3 regions of the Nonomuraea sp. NPDC050643 genome follow, and region 1 is predicted to be linked to each of the others. Evidence: riboswitches for the same ligand, from Rfam matches in the RefSeq annotation. Region 1 holds a riboswitch; each other region holds the start of a gene.
The links. A riboswitch is a leader RNA that binds a small molecule or an ion and turns the genes downstream of it on or off. The one in region 1 is predicted to bind cyclic di-AMP.

Region 1 (7,165 bases):
ACCTGGAAATCGGTGACCGGCCTGCCATCGGCCCCGATCACCGTGAACCGGAAGTCGGTCGGCTCACCGGCCGTGATGGTGGTCAACGGGTTGAGGGTGTAACCGTTCTCGGACACTTGGAGCCCCCCAGGGGTATCGTCCTTCGCCTGTGCCTGCGCGGTGGCGTGTTCTCCGTGTCCCGCACTCGCGCTCGTGGTGGGCACGACAGTGGGCATGGCAGTGGGCATGACCATGGCGGCGTGGTCCTCGGCCGGGGGCGTCCCGACCGGCCCTACCGCCTTGCCCGCCCCCAGGGCTCCGCCGAAGACGACGGCCAGTCCCAGGACGTACGAGCCGAGCTTGACCGCGGTGTTCACTGGTTCGCCACTTCGTAACCGGCCTCTTCGACAGCGGCGACAATCTTCGCCGCGTCGATGGGGCCGTCACTGTCCACGGTCAGCAAGCCTGTCGCCAGGTCCACCTCGACGCTGGAGACGCCAGCCACTTCGCCGACCTCTTCCTTGACCGAGCTCACGCAGTGTCCGCAGGTCATGCCCTTGACGGTGTAGGTGGCGGTGCTCATATCGGTCTCTCCTTCAATCCGCGAGTCAGGAACGTACAAGCCTGGCGATGGCGTCGGACGCCTCTTTGATCTTGGCCTCGGCCTCCGGGCCGCCCTTGAGCGTGGCCTCGGCGACACAGTGGGCCAGGTGCTCTTCGAGCAGCGACAGGGAGAACGACTTCAGCGCGCTGGTCGCCGCCGACACCTGGGTCAGGATGTCGATGCAGTATTTGTCGTCCTCGACCATCCGCTGCAGACCCCGGATCTGCCCTTCGACGCGCCGCAACCGCAGCGCGTGGTCCTGCTTGGTGCCGCTGTATCCGGCCATGTCCACCCCTCCTCAGGTCGCTGCTCATGCCAACACCATACCCCCCTATGGTATTTCCGGCAACCAACGTCTTGGAGATCGACATGCCACACAAGATCAATGATTCGTCGTCTGCATCGCATCGCTGCCGATACACCGCGGCGATGCCCACCTCAGCACAGTCCGGCAGGTCACACGCAACAGCTCCATCGTTCGCAAGCGAGGGGCTTTCGTTGGACGGCGTGCGTCGCGTTGACTTTGAGACGACTTAGTCGCAAGCGTGGCGGACGTCTTCTGGCACGAGGCGTTCGGCCGCGACGCCGTGCTGTGGAGCCCGCCACACATGCTCGCGGTCTTCGGGACCATGGCACGGATCGTGGGTGTGCTGGCCGGAGACCGACCCGGCACTCCGTCGTGGCTGATCTCCGCTGCCGGAGGGCTGCTGCTCGGTAGCGCCCTGATTGCCGTGCTGGAGTTCGAGACCGACGTCCCGCAGTTCAACGAGGAGCTCTATCTGCCCGTGTTGCTGGTCAGCGCGCTGTTCACGCTGGCCATGTTCCGTCGGCTCCTTGACGGCCGCTTCGCCGTCACCCAGGCGCTCAGCTTGTACGTGCGTCGCCAAATGGGGGCTGCCCTAGGCCACCCTCGAAAGGGTGGCCGACGAGGCCGACATCTCCCGTGCGACCCTTCACCGCCGCGGTGTCAGCCGGGAGGCACTGATCGCCGCACTCGCCGCCCGCGCCGCCGACGAGTTCCGCACTGCCCTGTGGCCAGCGCTGACCAGCCCAGGCACGGCCGCCGAACGGCTCAGAGCGATGCTCGAGGCGATGTTTCAAACCGCCGACAGACACCTGGAACTGCTGACCGGGATGTACGTGGCGCATGGCGAGATGTTCCACCAGCCCGGCCCCGACGCCCTCACCGTCGACATCTTCGCGGCCCCCTTCGAGCGGTTGCTCCGCGACGGCGTGCTCGACGGCTCCCTCCGCGAGGTTCCTCCCACCGTCACCGCCACGGTGCTGTTCAACACTGCCGGCTGGGGCTATGTCCATCTGCGCGCCAGCCACGAGTGGCCGCCGGAGCGCACCAGGGAGGCCATCATCGACCTGGTCATGAACGGCCTGCTGCCGTAACGCGATCTACGACGCACCATAGGAGATATTCCGTATGCTCTGGTCATGAGGTCAACGGAGGCGGGACGGTCGGCGGGGGCGCTGCCGCGGCTGCTGCTCCTGGTCCTCCTCATGCTGGGCGTAGCGGCGATGCACACGCTCGGCCACCTCGACGGCCACGACGCGCCACAGCCATCGGCCACTGGCATGCTCCACGCGGAGAGCGCGCACTCTCCCGTGCCTGGCTCTGGATCCGGCGATGCGCCGGGTAAGGCACCTGACCCAGCGTCCGCCTGCTTGGCGATCATGGCCGCTCTCCTCGCCCTGGCACCGCTGGTCCCGCTTGTCGCCGGCCTGGCCTGCGCCTGGCTGCGATCGCATCCCGGATGGCCCGTACCACGGCGGCTTCGCGGCCCGCCTCCTCTGTCGCTCATCCTGACGCGCACGGTGGTGCTGCGGACGTAAGCGTTCTGACCCGGATCGCTGGGGCCGTCATGCCCAGCTACGTCCGGTCTTCGCCCGTCCGTCAGCGCAAACGTCAGCGAGGCAGCAACCATGTACCACATCAGTCGACGCGCCCTGCTCAGGGGCGGTCTCGGTCTCCTGGGCGGAGCCGCCCTCACCGGCTGCGACCAGAATCCCACGTCCTCTCCCGCCTTCATCGGCCCGAGGAGCGACCAGGTCCGCGCCGCCGAGCAGGCCCGCGGTCCCGGTGCGGTACGCGACTTCACCCTTGTGGCCGCCGAGAGCGAAGTAGAGCTCGGCGGCGTGACCGCACGAACCTGGGCCTACGACGGCCGCATCCCGGGCAGGCCCATCCGGGTGAAGGCGGGCGAGGTGATCCGTGCCCGGCTGTCCAACACTCTGCCCAAAGACACCACCGTCCACTGGCACGGGCTGGCGCTCCGCAACGACGCCGATGGCGTGCCCGGCGTCACCCAGCGGCCTGTCGCATCCGGAGCCACATACGTCTACGAGTTCACCGCCCCGGACCCGGGCACCTACTGGTTCCACCCGCACACTGGCACCCAGCTCGACCGCGGGCTCTACGCCCCACTGATCGTGGAGGACCCGAACGAGCCGCTGACGTACGACGACGAGTGGGTCGTCGTACTCGACGACTGGCTGGACGGGGTCACCGGCACGCCGGACGAAGTGCTGGCCGAGTTGTCCGGCGGCATGGGCGGCATGGATCACGGTGGTATGACCGGTATGACCGAGATGACCCCCAGCCCAACGCCTGGGACAAGCAAGCACATGCTCATGGGCGCCACCAGCCTGCTGCTCGGCGGGGACGCGGGCGACGTACGCTATCCGCACTTCCTGCTGAACGGGCGGATCGCCACCGCACCGGAGACCTTCCGCGCCGAGCCCGGCGCGGTTGCGCATCCGGATCATCAACGCGGGCGGTGACACCGCCTTCCGCGTGGCGCTGGCCGGACATCGAATGACCATCACCCACACCGATGGCTTCGCCGTACAGCCGATCGATACCGAAGCACTGCTGATCGGCATGGGCGAGCGCTACGACGTGCTGGTCACTCTCAAAGACGGCGTCTTCCCGCTGGTCGCTCTCGCCGAGGGCAAGAAAGCCGTGGCCCGCGGCCTGATCAGGACCAGCCGGTCAGCATCGGCGCCCAAGGCCGGCCTGCGTCCGCACGAACTGGAGGGCGGCGTCCTCCGCTACGCCAAGCTCCGCCCGGCCGAGGCCGTACGGCTCGCGCCCAAGAACCCCGACCGCACCATCAAGCTGGAGCTCACCGGAAGCATGATGACCTACGACTGGGGGATCAACGGCAAGAAGTACGACCCGAAGATCATCTCAGCGATTCGGGCAGGAGAACGGGTCCGCCTGTCGTTCGTCAACCGCACGACAATGTGGCACCCGATGCACCTGCACGGCCACACCTTCGCCCTGGCCGAGGCCGGCATCCGCAAGGACACCGCCATCGTCCTTCCGAACACCAGGCTGGACGTGGACTTCGACGCCGACAACCCCGGCCTGTGGATGATCCACTGCCACAACGTCTACCACGGCGAATCCGGCATGATGACCTTGCTCGGCTACCGGCAAACCTGACGCAACCCCCACCCCTCGGGTTCAGCGAAGACAAGCGATGCAGATGCACACTCGATTCAACTATCTCTGATAGCAGAGTGGCCGTCGTGCTGGATCTCGTCTCCCAGACCCTCTACTCGGGAGACGAGATCCTGGAGGCATACCTCTCCGCGCGAAACCACCGCGTTCGCCGACAGCACCTACTATGGTTCCTCGTAGTGCGGTTCCCGCAGCCGCCGAGCCGAGTCCCGGTCCCCTGGCCGGGAGCCGGAGACCCACGATGCAGGGGTGAATCGGCGACCTTCGTCGTCGTAGGGCGACTCCCGCCCGAACCCGTCAGCTAACCCGGCAGGCAGAAGGAGAGGAGCCCTATGTGGCGGGTCGTCCCCCCACGCCATTCCGTCGCATCCGGTATCCGCTGGGGCCCTGCTGGTCACCCTGGCCATGGGCGCGAGCATCGGCGCAGAAGCGCTCGCGGCCCCTGAACCCGGCGCCAAAGAGCTGCGCAGGCAGCTCTCCGAACAGCAGAAGGAGCTCGACGCGCTGATCGGCGACTACAACGCCAAGCGTGTCTCGCTCGTGACCGCCAGGAAGTCCGAGCAGGCGGCGCGGGCGCGGCTGCGAGCGGCGCAGAGAAGATACGAGCAGGCCCAGCAAGGCGTCCGAGAGCTGGCGACGCTGCGTTACCAGCAACCGGACCTGAATCTCGCGATATTCGCGGCGGGAGCCGACCCGAGCACCATCCTCAGACGTGCGGCCATCTTGGAGCAGCTCGCCGCCGAGGAGACGGCGCTCGTAGCGGGCTTCACCAAGGTACGCGACAACATCACCCCGCGGATGCGGAACGTACGCAACCTGATCCGGCAGCGCTTCGCCCTGTCCTACGGCGTCGGCTGCTACCGCGGCGTCAATGACGGCGGGGAGCATCCCCTCGGCCGCGCGTGCGACTTCATGGTGAGCTCCGGCGGCGCGATGCCCTCGCCTGAGCAGGCAAGGCTGGGTGATGAGATCTCTGAGTGGGTGATCGAAAACGCGCAGCGGCTCGGCATCATGTACGTGATCTACAGGCAACGCATCTGGCACGTCCGTACGGGGGCGTGGAAGTACATGAGCGACCGGGGCGGTGTCACGGCCAACCACTACGACCACCCACACATCTCGGTCTATTAGGAAGGGCGTGATGGAGGGAGCACTCCAAGACCCGGCGACGACACCGAGCCGGGCCCGGCAACTCCATCACGCCGCCGCGCTGCTCTCTTGTAACAGCCAAGCTCACACCGGCAGCACCGACCAGGGGCCGGCGAGCATTCGTGCTGTTTCTGGGCCCGCGATGCCGGGATGACCCCGGCAGTGCGGATCTCGTGACGCCGCTCGATCCCCGAGACGAGCCGGCCGCGGCCCAGTTCTCTCACGATGGACTGATCGGCCATCGTCGGCCGGAGCCATTCTCGACGACGAGCTACTATATTAGCTAGTAGAATCTGTGACTATGCGCAATACACGGCTTCGTGCCACAGCCGCGGCGCTGGCCGTCCTGGCGCTTGTCGCGTCGGCGTGCGGACCATCACCATCCTCCTCAGCGCCCGGCCCTGATGATCCGGGAATCGGTCACATTCACGGGCTGGGCGTCGATCCAGCGGACGGCGCCCTCTATCTGGCGGGCCACTACGGCCTGTTCAAGGTCACATCGGTGGAGACCGCCCAGCGGGTGGCCGGACGTATCCAGGACCATATGGGCTTCACCGTGACCGGACCAGGGACGTTCCTGGCCAGCGGTCACCCCGGCGACCCGCAGGCCGCCAGTCCGCACCTGGGCCTCATCCGCAGCAGCGATGCCGGTCGCACGTGGGTCACCGTGTCTGAGGGCGGCGCCGCCGATTTTCACTCCCTGCAGCCTGCGGGAGACAAGCTGTACGCGTACGACAGCCAGACAAGGCAGGTAAGGGCGAGCGCAGACGGGGGCACTACCTGGATGCCCGGCACCGACGAAGACGCCATCGACCTGGCCGCGAACGCCGGCGAGCCGGATCGCCTCTACGCGACCACCCAGGGCGGACTGCGGGTCAGCACGGACGGCGGCACGAGTTTCGCGGGCGTCCAGGGCGCGCCGCTGCTCAGCCACGTCGACTCCCCTGCCAAGGGACTGCTGGTAGGTCCGGACACCGAGGGCCGACTACAGACGAGCCGGGACGAGGGACGTACCTGGCAAGCCGGCGGGGCCCTGCCCGGACAGGCCACGGCGTTCGCCGCCGTCGATGGCAACCGGCTGCTCGCCACGACCGAGGACGGCACCGTCTACGAGTCCAGGAACGGCGGCGGCGACTTTACCGTCGTCTTCCGTTCCGCGGCCTCGTGATCGCTCTCCGTCCCAACCGCCGTCGTAGGCCCGGGGGCTTCATGAGCGTCCTGCGCTCGCCGGGAAGGTCCCTCCCGGCGCCCGGGTGGACGGCGTGGACATCGGCGCGCTGCCGCCCGAGTCAGCGCGCTCACCGGCCACATCGAGAACGTCTAACACATTGGCCTTCAGCCCGAGCGCACCGCTGCTGGCTTCCGCCGGAGAGGACACCCGGATCATCCTGTGGGACCCCACCCGGCTGCCGCTCGCCGAGCATACCGACTGGCTCAACGACGTGGGCTTCGCCCCCGACGGCCGCACCTTGGCCACCGCCGGCGACGACGGCGCCATCATCTTGTGGAACGCCGACAGCCGAACAGTTCGCGGCCAACTCACCGCCGGCCCGGCGCCGGTCAACACCATAGCCTTCAGCCCCGATGGCCGCTCCATTGTCGCCGTCGCCGGTACCCCTCAGCAGCACATGCGCATCGGCGACCCCGCCCTGCTGCTGTTCCGGCCCGCCGACCGCAGGCCGCCCTACGGCTGCTCAGACACCTGGGCATGGTCCGCGACGTCGCCTTCAGCCCTGACGGGCGACTGCCGGCCACCGCCAGCAACGACCGGACCGCCATCCTCTGGGACACCGACCCGCGACTTACGGCCACCCAGATCTGCGCCACTGTCACGTATGACCTCAGCCTGAAAGACTGGGCTCGCTTCTTCCCGGAGACCTCATGTCGCAGAGCCTGCCCCTGACCTCCGCTCGGTCGCAGACGGTGGCTGGATGCGGTCGGCAAAGTGAATCGTCCCG
Region 2 (7,165 bases), on a different contig from region 1:
CCCTGCGGCACCCCGAGCCGCCGCTCGGTCGCCCAGCCCCCTCTGGGGCCCTTGCCGCGGGGCAGGGTGTCGTAGAGGACCTCGGCCCCGAACGCGCGGGCGAAGAACACCGTCGCCGCCTCGAGGTCGGGCACCGTCACCCCGATGTGGTCGATGCCGCGGACCGTCATGGGCCACCTCCAGTCGTGGGCGGGTCCGTCATGAGTGCCACTCCCTGAGCCGACCGGCCAGCCCCCGGTCGTCCACGCACCGGCCCAGCCCGAGCGCCACGGAGTCCATCGGGCGTTCGGCCCGGCGTACCGGCATGTGCAGCGCCGCGCGCAGCCGCCGCTCGAGGCCGCGCAGCAGCGCGCCGCCGCCGACCAGCACCGCGCCCCGCTCGCCGAGATCGGCGGTGAGCTCGGCCGGGCAGCGCGCCACGGTCTCCACCGCCTCGCTCACGACGGCCTCGATCGGCCGGTCGGCGGCCTCGTCGATCGAGCGGACGGGCAGCGGCAGCGCGCACGACCGGCCGCTGTCGGGGTCGCGCGCCATCACCACCACCTGGCCGTGGACGTCGGTCCGCCGCTTGGCCGACTCGGCCTCGGCCTCGTCGAGCAGCAGCCCGTGCTCGCGTTCGACCAGGCGGATGAGGGACATGTTGACGGCGTGCCCCCCGAAGGGCACCGCCCCGTACGCGACCACGGTCCCGCGCGAGAGCACCGCGATCCGGGCGGAGTCGCGCCCGACGTCGATCACCATGCTGCCGGGGCAGTCCCTGACCGGCAGCCCGGCGCCCATCGCCGCCGCCAGCGCGTGCGGGATCAGCACGATCCCCCTGGCCTCGGCCTCGAACGCGATGTCGTGCAGCGCGGTCCGGTCGATCGGGGTGGAGTCGTTGGGCAGCGCCATGACGATGCGCGGCCGGAAGAACGGATGCCGGTGCACCTTGCGCAGGAAGTGCTTGATCATGCGCTGGGCGAGCTCGGTGTCGGCCGGCAGGCCGCCGCTCACGGGCCAGCGCGTCTGACCGTCACCGTCGCGCGCCGCCTCGGCGCCGTACCGGATGACCTTGCCCGTACGGTCGTCGAGCGTTACCGCCGACGGCTCGTCGAGCACGATTCCCTTACGCCTGACGTAGATCCGGGTGCTCGCCGCACCGAGATCCATCGCCAGGTCACGACCCAGGAGACTCATCGGCGGACCGGGGGCTCGACCATCATGTTCCGCTGTATTTCCCGAGCCGCTCCAACACAACACCAGGAGAATGGAACGGATCCACCGCGTAAGGTACAGCCGTGCTCGACTACGACCTCGAGGCCGAACGTTACGACGAGACCCGCGGCGGGCTCGCGCGCGCCACCGCCGCCGCGGAGGCCGTGCGCGCGCTGATCCCCGGCGGCACGCTGCTCGACGTCGCGTGCGGCACCGGGCTGGTAACCCGCGAGCTGGCCGGCCGGGGCCTGCGGGTGCTCGGCGTCGACGCCTCGGCGGGCATGGCGCGCGTCGCCGCCGGCCGGATACGCGTGGCGCTCGGCGACAGCCGCAGGCTGCCGGTACGCGACGGATCGGTCGACGCGGTCACCACGATCTGGCTGCTGCACCTGCTCGACGACGCCCGCCCGGTGATCGCCGAGGCCGCCCGCGTGCTGCGGCCGGGCGGCGTCTACGTCACGACCGTCGACAAACGCGCCGCGCACGGCCCCGGCGGCCGGCCCGACCCGCCCGACCGGGCCGCCCTGGTCGTCGCGGCGGCGGCCGGGCACGGCCTGCGAGCTGCGGGGGAGGCCGAGTTCGTGGGGCACGGGCAGGGGCGTTCCGGCCCCGATCCGGTGTTCCGCCTCCTGGCGTTCGGCCGGGTCTGAGGCCGGTTTCGCGTCATAAGCGGGGTCATGCGAAGCTGTGATTGTCCCCAACACCATGGAGGTCCTCATGGCGGAATCACCGGAGCCGGAAGTCAGCGAAACTCCCGAGGACGAGCTGAAGCGCAAGTTCCGCGAAGCACTGGAGCGTAAGCGCAACCAGCACGCGGACTCGGGCGCGGGTGGCAGGGGCGTCGACCCATCGAAGATCCACGGGGCGCACGGTCCGGCTGCGAGTAAGAGATCATTCAGGCGCAAGAGCGGCGGCTGAGGCTGGAATTCACGGGGGTACGGCATGCCGTGCCCCCTCTTGCTTTACCTATATAGGTAGATCTTCTACTCTTTGATACGAAAAGTTTGCGTTTGTCCGATTCGGTAGTTAGAGTGAACGCCATTACCAGCCGGTGACCTAGTCCTTACCCAAGAAGGACAGCCGGTTGGCGCCGAATCCCGAAGCTCGGGAACCGGGGAACCACCTCACTGGGGTGAATCCGGCCACGTGCCGGTAGGGCATCTCCACGCCCGAACCCGTCAGCTAACCCGGTAGGCGTGATGGAGAGGACACTTTACTTAATGGACCACCGCGTCGTACCCCCAGACAACGCCGTGCCGGCCGCCGCCCGCTGAGCGGCCCCCTTCCCAAGGCTTGTTCTTGCGCTCCACATAGCACTGTTGGGCGTTCTGCCCTGCTATGCCCCCACCTTTTCGGAGCGCAATTCCCCTGTCCCCCCGTGAAGGGCTTTAACTTTTCATGTCTTGTTCTGGCCTGCGTGCCCTCGCCATGCTTACCGCCTCCACCGTCGGTGCGCTGACCATCGCCGGGACGGCCGCCCACGCCGACTCCGACACTGACGAGAAGATCCTGCTCAAGGGCTCCACCACCGCGTCGTACTTCTGGGACGACTCCTCCGGCCGCGCCGGGGACACGGGCCTGCCCGCCAGTGGCAAGCCCATGCAGAAGGGCCTGGCCGCCAGCCCGAGCTGGCCGCTGCTGACCGAGGGCTACGTGGTCTACAAGGGCAAGAAGATGCCCTTCTTCGTCGGTGACCGCGGCCCCGGAGTCCCCTCCAACCGCGGCATCATGCTGGACCTCGACGCCAAGACCTTCGCCGACCTGACGGGCGGCTCCTTCAACTCCAGCACGCTGGGCGTGGACGGCGTCGGCGGCCAGGGCCACATCAAGGTCGACTACGTCATCACCAAGTGGGGCGACGGCGTGGGCAAGAAGAACTATCCGGTCGCCTTCTCCACCGGCGCCTGGTCCAAGCGGGACAACAACCCGGCCAAGCCCCCGCAGATCCTGGCCGAGGAGAAGCCTGCGGAAGAGAGCGCTCCGCAGGGTGGCGGCATCGCCATCGAGGCTCCCGCCCAGGACGGCGGCGGGGTCACCGAAGCGGCCGCTCCCCAGGGCGAGCCCCAGGAGGCGAGCGTGGTGGGCGGCGCGCTCATGGCCGGCGCCCTCGCCATGGCGGGCGGCGGCGCGGTGCTCGGCGGCGAGCGCCTGCGCAGGCTCGTCAAGCGCTGACTTTACGAGGCCGGACTAGAATGCCATTCTAGTTCCGTGACCACCCGCGTAGCCGTCAACGGCATCGAAATCGCCTACGAGAGCTTCGGCTCGCCCACAGGGCGGCCCCTGCTCCTCATCATGGGGCTCGGCGCACAGCTCATCCACTGGGACGAACGGCTCTGCGAGCTCCTGGCGGAGCAGGGACACCACGTCGTACGGTTCGACAACCGCGACACGGGCCTGTCCACGCACCTCCACGACCACGGTGTTCCCTCGACGGGATCGCCGTCGCCGTACCTGCTGGACGACCTGGCCGACGACACCGCCGGGCTCATGGACGCCCTCGGCTGGAGCTCGGCCCACGTGGTCGGCGCGTCGATGGGCGGGATGATCGCCCAGACGCTGGCCATCCGGCACCCGGCGCGGCTGCTGACGCTGACCTCCATCATGTCCACGCCGGGCCCGGCGATCGCGCCGCCCGCGGAGGCCGCCGCCACGGTCCTCATGACCAGGCCCCCGGCCGACCGCGAGGCCGTGCTGGCGCAGGCCGTGCGGACGTGGTCGGTCATCGGCTCGCCGGGCTACGAGCTGGACCGGGAGAAGATCGTCATGATGGCCGGGCTGGCCTTCGACCGCTGTTTCGACCCGGCGGGCACCGCCCGGCAACTGGCCGCCATCATGGCGTCGGGAGACCGTACGGAGGCGCTGGCCGGCGTACGCGTGCCCACGCTGGTGCTGCACGGTGAGGCGGACCTGCTCGTCCCGCTCGCGGGCGGCCAGGCGACGGCGGCGGCCATTCCGGGGGCCCGGCTGGTGACGTATCCGGGGATGGGCCACGACCTGCCCGCGGCGCTCTGGCCCGACATCGTCGCGGAGATCACGAAGCTGACCGGCGCGTGAGCATGGCGACGGCCCGCGACCGGGCGGGCACGGGCCGTCGCGGGCCTGGTCAGACCTCCAGTTTCTCCTCGATGGCGCGCATCTGGTGCCGGGCCATCGCCAGGTTCGCGCGTCCGCGGTCGAGCGCCAGGTAGAGGAACAACCCCTTGCCACCGCGCCCCGAGATGGGACGGATGATGTGGTATTGCCCGCTCAGCGTGATCAGGATGTCCTCGATGCTGTCCTTGAGACCCAGCGAGTCCATCGTGCGGAGTTTGGCCTTGACCACCTCCGTGTTACCGGCCGCGGCGACCTGGAGATCCAGGTCTTTGGAGCCGCCGAGCGTGCCCAGTGCCATGCCGCTGCCATGATCGACGACGGCCGCGCCCACCGCGCCGTCGATCGCCAGCATCTCCTTGAGAGAGACGTCCATGCCTGCCATGTTTCTTCCTCCCTTTCTGCCTGGAACGGTTCAGTGCTTGCGTGCTGCGACGGCGGCCACTCCGGCAGCCGTCTTCCTGCCCTCCAGCCGCAGCAGCCCGACGTTCGCGCCGGGTCCGGCCAGGACCGTGAGGACGATGGTGGGGCCGGCGGCGTAGAAGGCCACGAAACCGGCGGTGCCGGAGATGAGGGTCTCCTCGAACGCTCCCTGGCCGGTGATGATCAGCATCCGCCTGCTCATCGCGAGCAGCGCCGCCGACAGCGCCGCGGCCTGCTCGGCGGAGTCTCCCGCGGCCTCTCCCGCCGCGTCCTCCCCGAAGTCGCAGGCGATCTGCAGGCCGTCCACGGTGCAGGCGACGCTTCCGTTCACGCCCGGGGTGCGCTCGCGCAGGAGCGCCATCTCCTCCAGAACCTCTTGCCGTAACTCCACCCGTGGCCTCCTCCTGAGTGAGGGGAACCTCACGACAGCTCCTCGAGCGCCTTCTTCAGCCGCATCAGCAGCGCCAGGTCGGTTGGATCACCCGTTATGGGCGGGCCCAGCGGCAGGGCCGGCGCCCCGGGATCGTGGGGCGGCCGCGCGTGCGCCGGTTGCCGCGCCCGCACCGGCAGGCCGCCCTGCGGGTCGTCGTCCGGAGCCTTCCGGCGCTTCGGCAGGCCGCTCGGGGGCTCGTCGTCGGGAGCCTTCCGGCCGTCCGCGCGCCGGTCCGGGGCCCGTCCCGGCTCCGGCGCGGCGAGCAGCCCGGAGGCCGTCAGCCGCCGGACGGCCAGCAACACCGAGTAGCCGGACCGGCCCATCAGCCTGGCCAGCTCCAGCGGGGTCGCCTTGTGGTCGGCCCTGACGATGACCTCCCACTGGATCCGGCTCAGCGTCACCCCGTGACCCGGCAGCCGGGGCACCGGTCGTACCGGGAGGGTGTCCACGTCGGCGGACGGCCAGATCTGGGCGAGCTGCGCCCGCCGCCGCGCGCACTCCCGCACCAGGCCCGACACGTCGAAGAACCACTGATCGCCCAGCCAGTGCCGCTCCCCGGGGCGGAACTTGGGCCGTGTCCCGCTCAACGGCAGCAGGAAGAAGGCCGCGTCCAGGACCACGCCGAGCACCGCGTACTGCAGCTCGCCCTGGGTGACGGGCCCCTCGGCGAGCAGCCGCGCGCAGCCGCCGTCGGCCGGCAGGCCGCGCAGCGCCGACTCGCTCATCACGCCCCTGGCCGCGAGCAGGCGTTCGACGCCCGGCGTCTGGGCGCACTCCATGTACGTCACGCGCCCGTCGGACAGGAAGATCGTGCCGGTCCTGCCGAGCCGGAGCGCCCCGGTGGAACGCTCGCGGGCGAGCCCGGCCAGGAGGGTGTCGAGCCTGCTCATGGGTCACGTCGTCAGGCGGCTGGAGATGGAGCTCAGGCGGTGGCGTGCCAGAGCCAGATTGGATCGTTCCAGGTCAAGGCGTACGTAGATGACCAGCGGCCCCTCGAACACCGTCTCCAGCAGCCTGAGCAGATGGTGGCCCTTGTCCGTGGTGACGAGCATGTCGTCGATGCGGACGACGTCGCCCGGACACGTGCGGGCCAGGCCGTCGGTGGTGGCGCGCAGCGCCTCCGTGAGCGCGGCGGCGGAGCGGTCGGCGTCCACACCCGACGCGCTGCTGAAGGCCACCGCCATGCCGCTGGTGTGGTCGACCAGCATGGCGTCCAGTGCCCCGGGTATGGACATGACCTCCGCCAGGCAGGTGTCGATTCCGAGCACGTGACCTCCCTCGCCGTGGTGGGAACGAGGAAAGCGTAGGGGTACGGAATCGCGGCTTCATCAGGCGAAGCGCCGGCGTGGCACTTTTATACGGCTACGTCGTAGAAAACCATCACCGTTACGAATAACTGTACGATTTATGAGAATTTCTCGCGGCAACGAAGAATTTCCCCGACATTCCGCTCCGCCCACGAGGCCACCACGGAGACCGGCTCGTGCAGCGAGCGCCCGAGCTCGGTCAGCGTGTACTCCACCCGCGGCGGCACCTCCGCGAACACCTCCCGCGTCAGCAGCCCGTCCTGCTCCATGGCCCGCAGCGTCTGCGTCAGCACCTTGGGCGTGACCCCGCCGATCCGCGTCCTGAGCTGCGTGAAGCGCATGGGCCCGCCGACGAGGCAGAGCAGCACCAGCACCGACCATTTGTCGCCGATCCGATCAAGAACCACCCTGGTCGGGCAGTTCGGGTCGAAGACGTCGCCGGTATCCATGAGGTACTTATAGCACGATGAAGTAACCAGTATCAAAGAGATACTGTTGCACCATGAAGATCCTTCTCTTTGGCGCGACCGGCATGGTCGGCCAGCGCATCGCCGCCGAACTGAGCTCCCGCGGCCACGACGTGACCGGTGTCAGCCGCCGGGGCGGCCCCGTCAAGGGGGACGTGCGCGACACCGCCACACTGGCCGAGGGCCACGACGTCGTCATCTCCGCCATCGCACCGCCGCGCGACGGCACCGAGCCCGAGGGCCCCTTCCTC
Region 3 (7,165 bases), on a different contig from region 1:
AACCCTCGGGAGCGGGCCCGAGGGTTCGGCCGGATCAGACGATCTTGTGGATCCAGTTGTGGGCGTCGGGGCGGGCGCCGTACTGGATGCCCACCAGTTCCTCGCGCACCCGCATCGTCACCGGGCCGGGGGTGCCGTCGGCGACGGTCCAGGAGCGGTCGGCGCCCTTGACCGTGCCCACCGGCGTCACCACGGCCGCCGTGCCGCACGCGAAGACCTCCGTCAGCTCGCCCGCCTCGCTCGCCGACTGCCACTCATCGACCGAGACGAGGCGCTCCTCGGTCTCCAGGCCCAGGTCGCCGGCCAGCTCCAGGATCGACTCCCTGGTGATGCCGGGCAGCAGCGTGCCGGTCAGCTCGGGGGTGACGAGCTTGTTGCCGAAGACGAAGAACAGGTTCATCCCGCCCATCTCCTCGACGTACTTGTGCTCACCCGCGTCGAGCCAGACCACCTGGTCACAGCCGTTCTCCACGGCCTGGCGCTGCGCGACGAACGCCGCGGCGTAGTTGCCGCCGCACTTGGCGAAGCCGGTGCCGCCGGGGGCCGCCCGGGTGTACTCGGTGGACAGCCAGACCGAGACCGGCTTGATGCCACCGGTGAAGTACGAGGCCGCCGGGGAGGCGATGACCATGTACTTGTACGTCCTGGACGGGTAGTTGACCCCCAGCCCCGCCTGGGTGGCGATCATGAAAGGGCGCAGGTAGAGGCTGTGGCCCTCAGTCGTGGGCACCCAGTCCTTGTCGGTCTCGACGAGGAGCTCGAGCGAGTCGACGAACGTCTCCTCGGGCAGCTCCGGCATGGCCATGCGCTGGGCCGAGCGGTTGAAGCGGCCGGCGTTCGCGTACGGGCGGAACGTCACGATCGAGCCGCTCGTCTGGCGGTAGGCCTTCAGGCCCTCGAACAGCTCCTGCGCGTAGTGGAAGACCGAGGTCGCCGGGTCCAGCGAGAGCGGCCCGTACGGCATCAGCCTGGCGTCGTGCCAGCCCTGACCTTCGGTGTAGTCGACCGAGATCATGTGATCCGTGAAGGTCTGCCCGAAGCCGGGGTTCGCCAGTACCTGCTCCCGCTCGGCCGCGGTGCGAGCGTGGTCGGATAGCTGCACGTCGAAGCTGAGCTTCTGAGCGATGGTCATGACGGCGGTCCTTCTCTCTGCGATCTACCGAAATCTACCGGAACCTGCCCACTGTCCGCGGATCTGCTGCGCGGAGCAGTCGTGCCCGGGAGGCAGTCCCGTACTTCCTATTGTCTCGCTATATGGGATGGCAAGTGGCCGATGGGGTGGTTGGTCCTTTTGGACGCGAAAAAGCGCCTGGCAGTCCTCGTCGGACCGCCAGGCGCGTTCGGAGCTAGGCGGCCCTAGCCGGATACTCGCGCGGTGATGTCGTCGCCGATCTCGTGGGTGGTGCGACCGGCCCAGCCGGTCAGGCGCTCCACGAGGTCGTCGGCGACCGCCTGCTCCACCTTGGCCGACTCGGCGTGCAGGCCGAGGTGGTCGAGGAGCATGGCGACGGACAGGATGGTCGCGGTGGGGTCGGCCTTGCCCTGGCCCGCGATGTCGGGCGCGCTGCCGTGGACCGGCTCGAACATGCTCGGCGTGGTCCGCTCGGGGTTGATGTTGCCGCTGGCCGCCAGGCCGATGCCGCCGGCGATGGCCGCCCCGAGGTCGGTGATGATGTCGCCGAACAGGTTGTCGGTGACGACCACGTCGAAGCGCTCAGGCTGGCTGACGAAGAACATCGAGGCCGCGTCGATGTGGCTGTAGTCGGTCGTGACCTCGGGGTATTCCTCGGCCACGCGGTTGACCGTGCGCTGCCACAGGTCGCCGGCGTAGGCGAGGACGTTCGTCTTGTGGACGAGGGTCAGCTTCTTGCGCGGGCGCGACTTGGCCTTCTCGAACGCGTAACGCACCACGCGCTCGACGCCGTAGGCGGTGTTGAGCGACTCCTGGGTGGCGATCTCGTACGGCGTGCCGCGCCGCATGGCGCCACCGGTGCCCGCGTAGAGGCCCTCGGTGCCCTCGCGGACGACGATCATGTCGATGTCCTCGGGCGGCGTGTCGGCCAGCGGGGTCTCGACGCCGGGGAACAGCTTGACCGGCCGCAGGTTGACGTAGTGGTCGAACTCGAACCGGAGGCGGAGCAGCAGGTCGCGCTCCAGGATGCCGGGCGGCACGCTCGGGTCGCCGACGGCGCCCAGCAGGATCGCGTCGAAGCCGCGCAACTCCTCGAGCACCGCGTCGGGCAGCGTCTCCCCGGTACGGTGATAGCGGGCGGCGCCCAGGTCATAGTGCGTGGGCTCGATCTTCGTGCCGACCGCTTCCAGGACCTTGAGTCCTTCGGCTACGACCTCGGTGCCGATGCCATCCCCAGGGATGACGGCCAGGCGGATGTTACGCGACTCCATGGGCGGTACCTTACCGGCTCGTCTCGACTGACGAACACACCATCTCATTTTTCGGACGCCCGGTTTTGTCCCTATTGCGACCTTTTGACCGTTTCGTTAGAGTCCATCGGGCCTAATCCACGCAGCCCTTGCGTGGAGCCGGGGACCCACTTTCCCCTGGGGCGAATCGGCAACCGCCGTAGGGCCGTCTTCCAGGCCCGAGCCCGTCAGCTAACCCGGCCGGCCTCGTGGAAGGACAGTGTTCTGTCTCGCATCGCCATCGGCCTGGCGGCGGGCGTCGCCGGGCTCATCCTGGCCAGCCCAGCCGCACAGGCGGCCCCTGACAAACAGGCGACCCCCGACAAAGACGTCACCACCCTGACCGGCGCCGAGATCCGGCGCATCCAGGCCAAGCGCGTCCCCACGCCGCCCTGGAAGGCCGCTCTCCACTACGCGATGACCAAACGCGGCATCCCGTACGTCTGGGGCGGCACCAGCGACCGGGGATACGACTGCTCGGGGCTCATGCTCCGGGCGTACGAGTCGGCGGGGATCGAACTGCCCCGCACCGCCCGCGAACAGTACGGGGCGTTCTCCCGGAAGATCGGCTGGGAGAACCTCAAGCCCGGCGACCTCGTCTTCTTCAGCAACCTGGGACACGTGGGGATGATCTCCAAGCCCGGGTTCATGGTGCACGCGCCGCGCAGCGGTGACGTGGTCAAGGAGGAGAAGCTTTCGAGCTGGCGCAGGGACGCCTTCGTGGGGGCGGTCCGGCCCGACCCCGCGGGTGTGCGCCGCTGGTCCAAGGTGCTGGAGAAACGCCGGGCCCCGGCTCCGGACATGCCCACCGCCACCCTCTGAGAACACACCCCCCAGATGAGAACACACCCCCAGAACACCACCCTCAGAACACCGCTCCGGGAACACCACCCTGAGAGCACCGCCCCGAGAACACCGCACTGAGAACACCGCACTGAGAACACCGCTCCGAGAAAGCCGCGAGCGGCCCCGCCTGGCGCGGGGCCGCTCGCCGGTCGCGCCGGGCGATCAGGGCACGATCGGGGCGGCCAGGTTGTCCGCGAAGCACGGGTTCGGGTAGGTCTCCTCGAAGTTCTTCGGCTCGCCGTAGAACACACCGCGGATCTTGACGTGGACCGGGTCGTAGATGCGCGGGCAGGCCACGTCCGGGCGGAACCTGAGCCGCTCCAGATCACCGCCGCTCCTGCGGAGCATGTCGCAGGCGGCGCCCGGGTCGGGGTGGCTGCCGTCGTCCGGGTCACAGGTCAGGAACCAGCGCTGCGCCGCGCCCTGGTGGTACTTCGTGATACTCAGCTCTCCCGCCTGCGCGTGGGCGGGCGCGGCGAGCAGGGCCGCGGCGGCCACGGCGGGCAGGGCCACGGCGGCGACGCGACGGATCGCGGTCAGGGAAGCGTGCATGGGGGACCTCCTCAGCGAACGGATACGCAGCGCGACGCTATCAGTACTCTCCGTGTCCGCGAGGAGAGGTGTCCGTAACCTCAGTCACGGACGTACCGTGGGAGGCATGTCACCCGAGAAGGTGCATCTGACCGAGGAGAAGGCGACCCTCCTCGCCACCCTGTACGGCAAGGCGCTCGACGCGCGCTCCCCCAACCCGATCCTGGGCGACCGGATGGCCGACGAAGTGATCGGCCGGATCGACCACGACTTCACCAAGACGGGCATCACCCCCAGCACCGCCGAGGCCGTCGCCCTCAGGGCCCGGTTCATGGACAGGTGGGCGGGCGAGTTCCTGGCCCGGCATCCGGAGGCCATCGTGCTGCAGCCGGGCTGCGGTCTCGACACGCGCGTCTTCCGGATGGACCCGCCGCCCTCGGTCCGCTGGTACGACCTCGACTATCCCGAGGTCATCGAGCTGCGCGAGCGGCTGTTCCCCGAGCGGCCCGGTTACACCATGATCGGCTCGTCGGCCACCGAGCTGGCCTGGCTGGAGCAGGTCCCCCGCGACGCTCCGGTGCTGGTCGTGGCCGAGGGCCTGCTCTACTACCTCGATCCGGCCGGAGGGCCGGAGCTCCTGCGGGCGATCGTGGAGCGCTTCCCCGGCGGCCAGTTGATCTTCGACGCCCTGAGCCGGCTCGGCCTGCGGCTGCAGAAGCTCAACAAGCCCGTCCAGAACGCCGGGGCCGCGGTCCACTGGGGCATCGACGGCCCGGCCGTTCTGGAGGCGATCCATCCGAGGCTGCGGTGCGTGTCGGCGGTGAGCGCGTTCGAGATCGACGGGTTCGAGGACCTGTCGAAGACCCACCGCGTCTCGGCCTGGATCGTCAAGGCCCTGCCGGGGATGAGGCGGTCGGCCGCCTTCTACCGGCTGGAGTTCTGAAGGACTGTCGGCTGGAGCCCTGAAGGGCTACCGGCCGGAGTTCTGCGGGGCGCCGCCGTTGTCGCGGCGGTCCAGCGCGATCTGCACGGCCTCGGCGGCCTCGTCCTGCTGGTCTTCGGCACGGTTCCAGGCATACATCTCGTACATGTGACTCATCTCATTTCGCGGGCGTGTCTCAGTGGGAAGCCGGACTCCGGTCGCGAATCCGACCGGGCCTGATCTCGTGGTCCGGGTCACGGACCGGACGAAGGGACTTGACGGCCGACGCGACGCCGCACACCGCGGCGAGTCGTCGACCTGCCCTAACAGGCCCCGCCGCGGCAGGTAATAAGTACGAGAACCTGGCGCATTACCGATAACAGTACCTGAGGCATCTCGTTGGATGTCCTAGTATCTCGCATGGTGAGACGCGAAGGGGCCGCCACCCTTTCCGGTGACGGCCCCCTTGTCGCGATGCCGCGAGGAGAGGTCAGTCCTCCAGGTCGACCGTGCGGCCGCTCTCGGCGCCGATCTCCGCCGCGATCTGCTCGACCACCTCGGCCGGGATCGCGGAGTCGACGGTCAGCGCGATGAGCGCCTTGCCGCCCTTGGTGTCACGGGCCACCTGCATCGAGGCGATGTTGATGCGGTGCTCGCCGAGGAGGCGGCCGACCACGCCGACGATGCCGGGACGGTCGGCGTAGGTGAAGAAGCAGAGGTGAGCCGTCGGCTCGATCTCCATCTCGTAGCCGTTGACCTCGACGATCTTCGTGATCTGGCGGGGCCCGGACAGCGTGCCCGAGACCGAGACCGTACGGCCGTCGGCGAGCACGCCGCGCACGGTCACCACGTTGCGCCAGTCGGGGCTCTCCGAGCTGGTGATCAGCTCGACGGTGATGCCGCGGTCCTTGGCCAGCAGCGGGGCGTTGACGTAGGTGACCTGCTCCTCGACCACGTCGGCGAACACGCCTTTGAGCGCGGCCAGCTCGATCACGCGCACGTCCTGGGCGGCGATCTCGCCGCGTACCTCGACGTCGAGCTTGGTGGCGACCTCGCCGGCCAGCGCGGTGAACACCCGGCCCAGCTTCTCGGCCAGCGGCAGGCCCGGCTTGACGTCCTCGGCCACCGAGCCGCCCTGGACGTTGACGGCGTCCGGCACGAACTCACCGGCGAGCGCCAGCTTCACGCTCCGCGCGACCTGGGTGCCGGCCTTCTCCTGGGCCTCGTGCGTGGAGGCGCCGAGGTGCGGGGTGACGACGACCTGGTCGAGCTCGAACAGCGGGCTGTCGGTGCACGGCTCCTTGGCGAACACGTCCAGGCCGGCTCCCGCGACCCGCCCCTCCTTGATCGCCGAGTAGAGGGCGCCCTCGTCCACGATGCCGCCGCGGGCCACGTTGATGATGCGGACGCTCGGCTTGACCTGGTGCAGCTCCTTGTCACCGATGAGCCCCAGCGTCTCCTTGGACTTGGGCAGATGCACGGTGATGAAGTCGGCCTGCTTGAGCACCTCTTCGAGGCTGAGCAACTTGACGCCCATCTGCGCGGCGCGAGCCGGCGGCAGGTAGGGGTCGTACGCGATCAGCTCGACCCCGAACGGCTGCAGCCGCTGGGCCACGAGCTGCCCGATCTTGCCCAGGCCGAGGATGGCGACGGTCTTCTCGTCGAGCTCGACGCCGGTGTACTTCGAGCGCTTCCACTCCCCGTTCTTCAGCGCGGAGTGGGCCTGGGCCGTGTTGCGGGCGCTGGCCAGGATGAGGGCGACGGTCTGCTCGGCGGCGCTGGTGATGTTGGAGGTCGGCGCGTTGACGACCATGACACCGGCCTTGGTGGCCGCCTCGACGTCGACGTTGTCGAGGCCGACACCGGCGCGGGCGACCACGCGCAGCTTGGGCGCGGCGGCGATGGCCTCGGCGTCGACCTGCGTGGCGGAGCGCACGATCAGCGCGTCCACGTCGGCGAGAGCGGGCAGGAACTTGGAACGGTCGGCGCCGTCGGTGTGGCGGACCTCGAAATCAGCGCCGAGTACGGCGAGGCCAGCCTCGGACAGCTCCTCTGCGACCAGAACGACGGGCTTGTTCACTGGTGTGGATCCTTAGGGCACGGCGGGCTCTTGGGGGGACACGTCCACGAATCCCCCCGGCGGTCCCACAGAGTCTATCCGCCGCTTGTGAACGCGTTCACGAGAGACCCACGATGTGAGACGGGTCTCCCGTACCCCACGGCTCCGAAACTCATTCAGGTCGTACGCATCTTTGTCTTGATCGGGAGATTTATTCGCCATTAGCCTGATAAGCCGTGGCCGACTACCTATGGTTCGTCATATGAGCATCGGGAATCCTGCGCTTGCCGACGTGCTCGCTCAGCATGGCGCTCCGCATCGCCTGCTGGGCGCTCTCGCCGACGGTGGAGTCCTGGTGGCGGTGAGAACCGACCGTTCCGTCGTCC

Region 2: another riboswitch for cyclic di-AMP. It lies ahead of AB0I15_RS01935 (hypothetical protein); the one in region 1 lies ahead of AB0I15_RS61870 (hypothetical protein).
Region 3: another riboswitch for cyclic di-AMP. It lies ahead of AB0I15_RS00905 (C40 family peptidase); the one in region 1 lies ahead of AB0I15_RS61870 (hypothetical protein).

What each region holds. Positions count from the first base shown of each region.
Region 1 covers NZ_JBFAIM010000099.1:25,925-33,089, forward strand. The annotation lists gene AB0I15_RS61840 (hypothetical protein) at 1-356, opposite strand, end outside; gene AB0I15_RS61845 (copper ion binding protein) at 353-562, opposite strand; gene AB0I15_RS61850 (metal-sensitive transcriptional regulator) at 588-869, opposite strand; gene AB0I15_RS61855 (hypothetical protein) at 1,502-1,981, shown strand; gene AB0I15_RS61860 (multicopper oxidase domain-containing protein) at 2,516-3,373, shown strand; gene AB0I15_RS61865 (multicopper oxidase domain-containing protein) at 3,342-4,040, shown strand; cyclic di-AMP (ydaO/yuaA leader) riboswitch at 4,249-4,388, shown strand; gene AB0I15_RS61870 (hypothetical protein) at 4,464-5,189, shown strand; gene AB0I15_RS61875 (F510_1955 family glycosylhydrolase) at 5,509-6,375, shown strand; gene AB0I15_RS61880 (hypothetical protein) at 6,470-7,057, shown strand.
Region 2 covers NZ_JBFAIM010000001.1:428,293-435,457, forward strand. The annotation lists gene AB0I15_RS01915 (VOC family protein) at 1-170, opposite strand, end outside; gene AB0I15_RS01920 (rod shape-determining protein) at 199-1,176, opposite strand; gene AB0I15_RS01925 (class I SAM-dependent methyltransferase) at 1,278-1,844, shown strand; gene AB0I15_RS01930 (DUF5302 domain-containing protein) at 1,912-2,112, shown strand; cyclic di-AMP (ydaO/yuaA leader) riboswitch at 2,273-2,406, shown strand; gene AB0I15_RS01935 (hypothetical protein) at 2,623-3,366, shown strand; gene AB0I15_RS01940 (alpha/beta fold hydrolase) at 3,403-4,248, shown strand; gene AB0I15_RS01945 (hypothetical protein) at 4,298-4,669, opposite strand; gene AB0I15_RS01950 (roadblock/LC7 domain-containing protein) at 4,700-5,098, opposite strand; gene AB0I15_RS01955 (hypothetical protein) at 5,128-6,030, opposite strand; gene AB0I15_RS01960 (roadblock/LC7 domain-containing protein) at 6,034-6,408, opposite strand; gene AB0I15_RS01965 (helix-turn-helix domain-containing protein) at 6,546-6,896, opposite strand; gene AB0I15_RS01970 (NAD(P)-dependent oxidoreductase) at 6,950-7,165, shown strand, end outside.
Region 3 covers NZ_JBFAIM010000001.1:200,983-208,147, reverse strand. The annotation lists gene AB0I15_RS00920 (Uma2 family endonuclease) at 1-1, shown strand, start outside; gene AB0I15_RS00915 (branched-chain amino acid aminotransferase) at 35-1,132, opposite strand; gene AB0I15_RS00910 (3-isopropylmalate dehydrogenase) at 1,357-2,403, opposite strand; cyclic di-AMP (ydaO/yuaA leader) riboswitch at 2,503-2,643, shown strand; gene AB0I15_RS00905 (C40 family peptidase) at 2,839-3,243, shown strand; gene AB0I15_RS00900 (SSI family serine proteinase inhibitor) at 3,430-3,819, opposite strand; gene AB0I15_RS00895 (class I SAM-dependent methyltransferase) at 3,926-4,741, shown strand; gene serA (phosphoglycerate dehydrogenase) at 5,211-6,800, opposite strand; gene AB0I15_RS00885 (hypothetical protein) at 7,135-7,165, shown strand, end outside.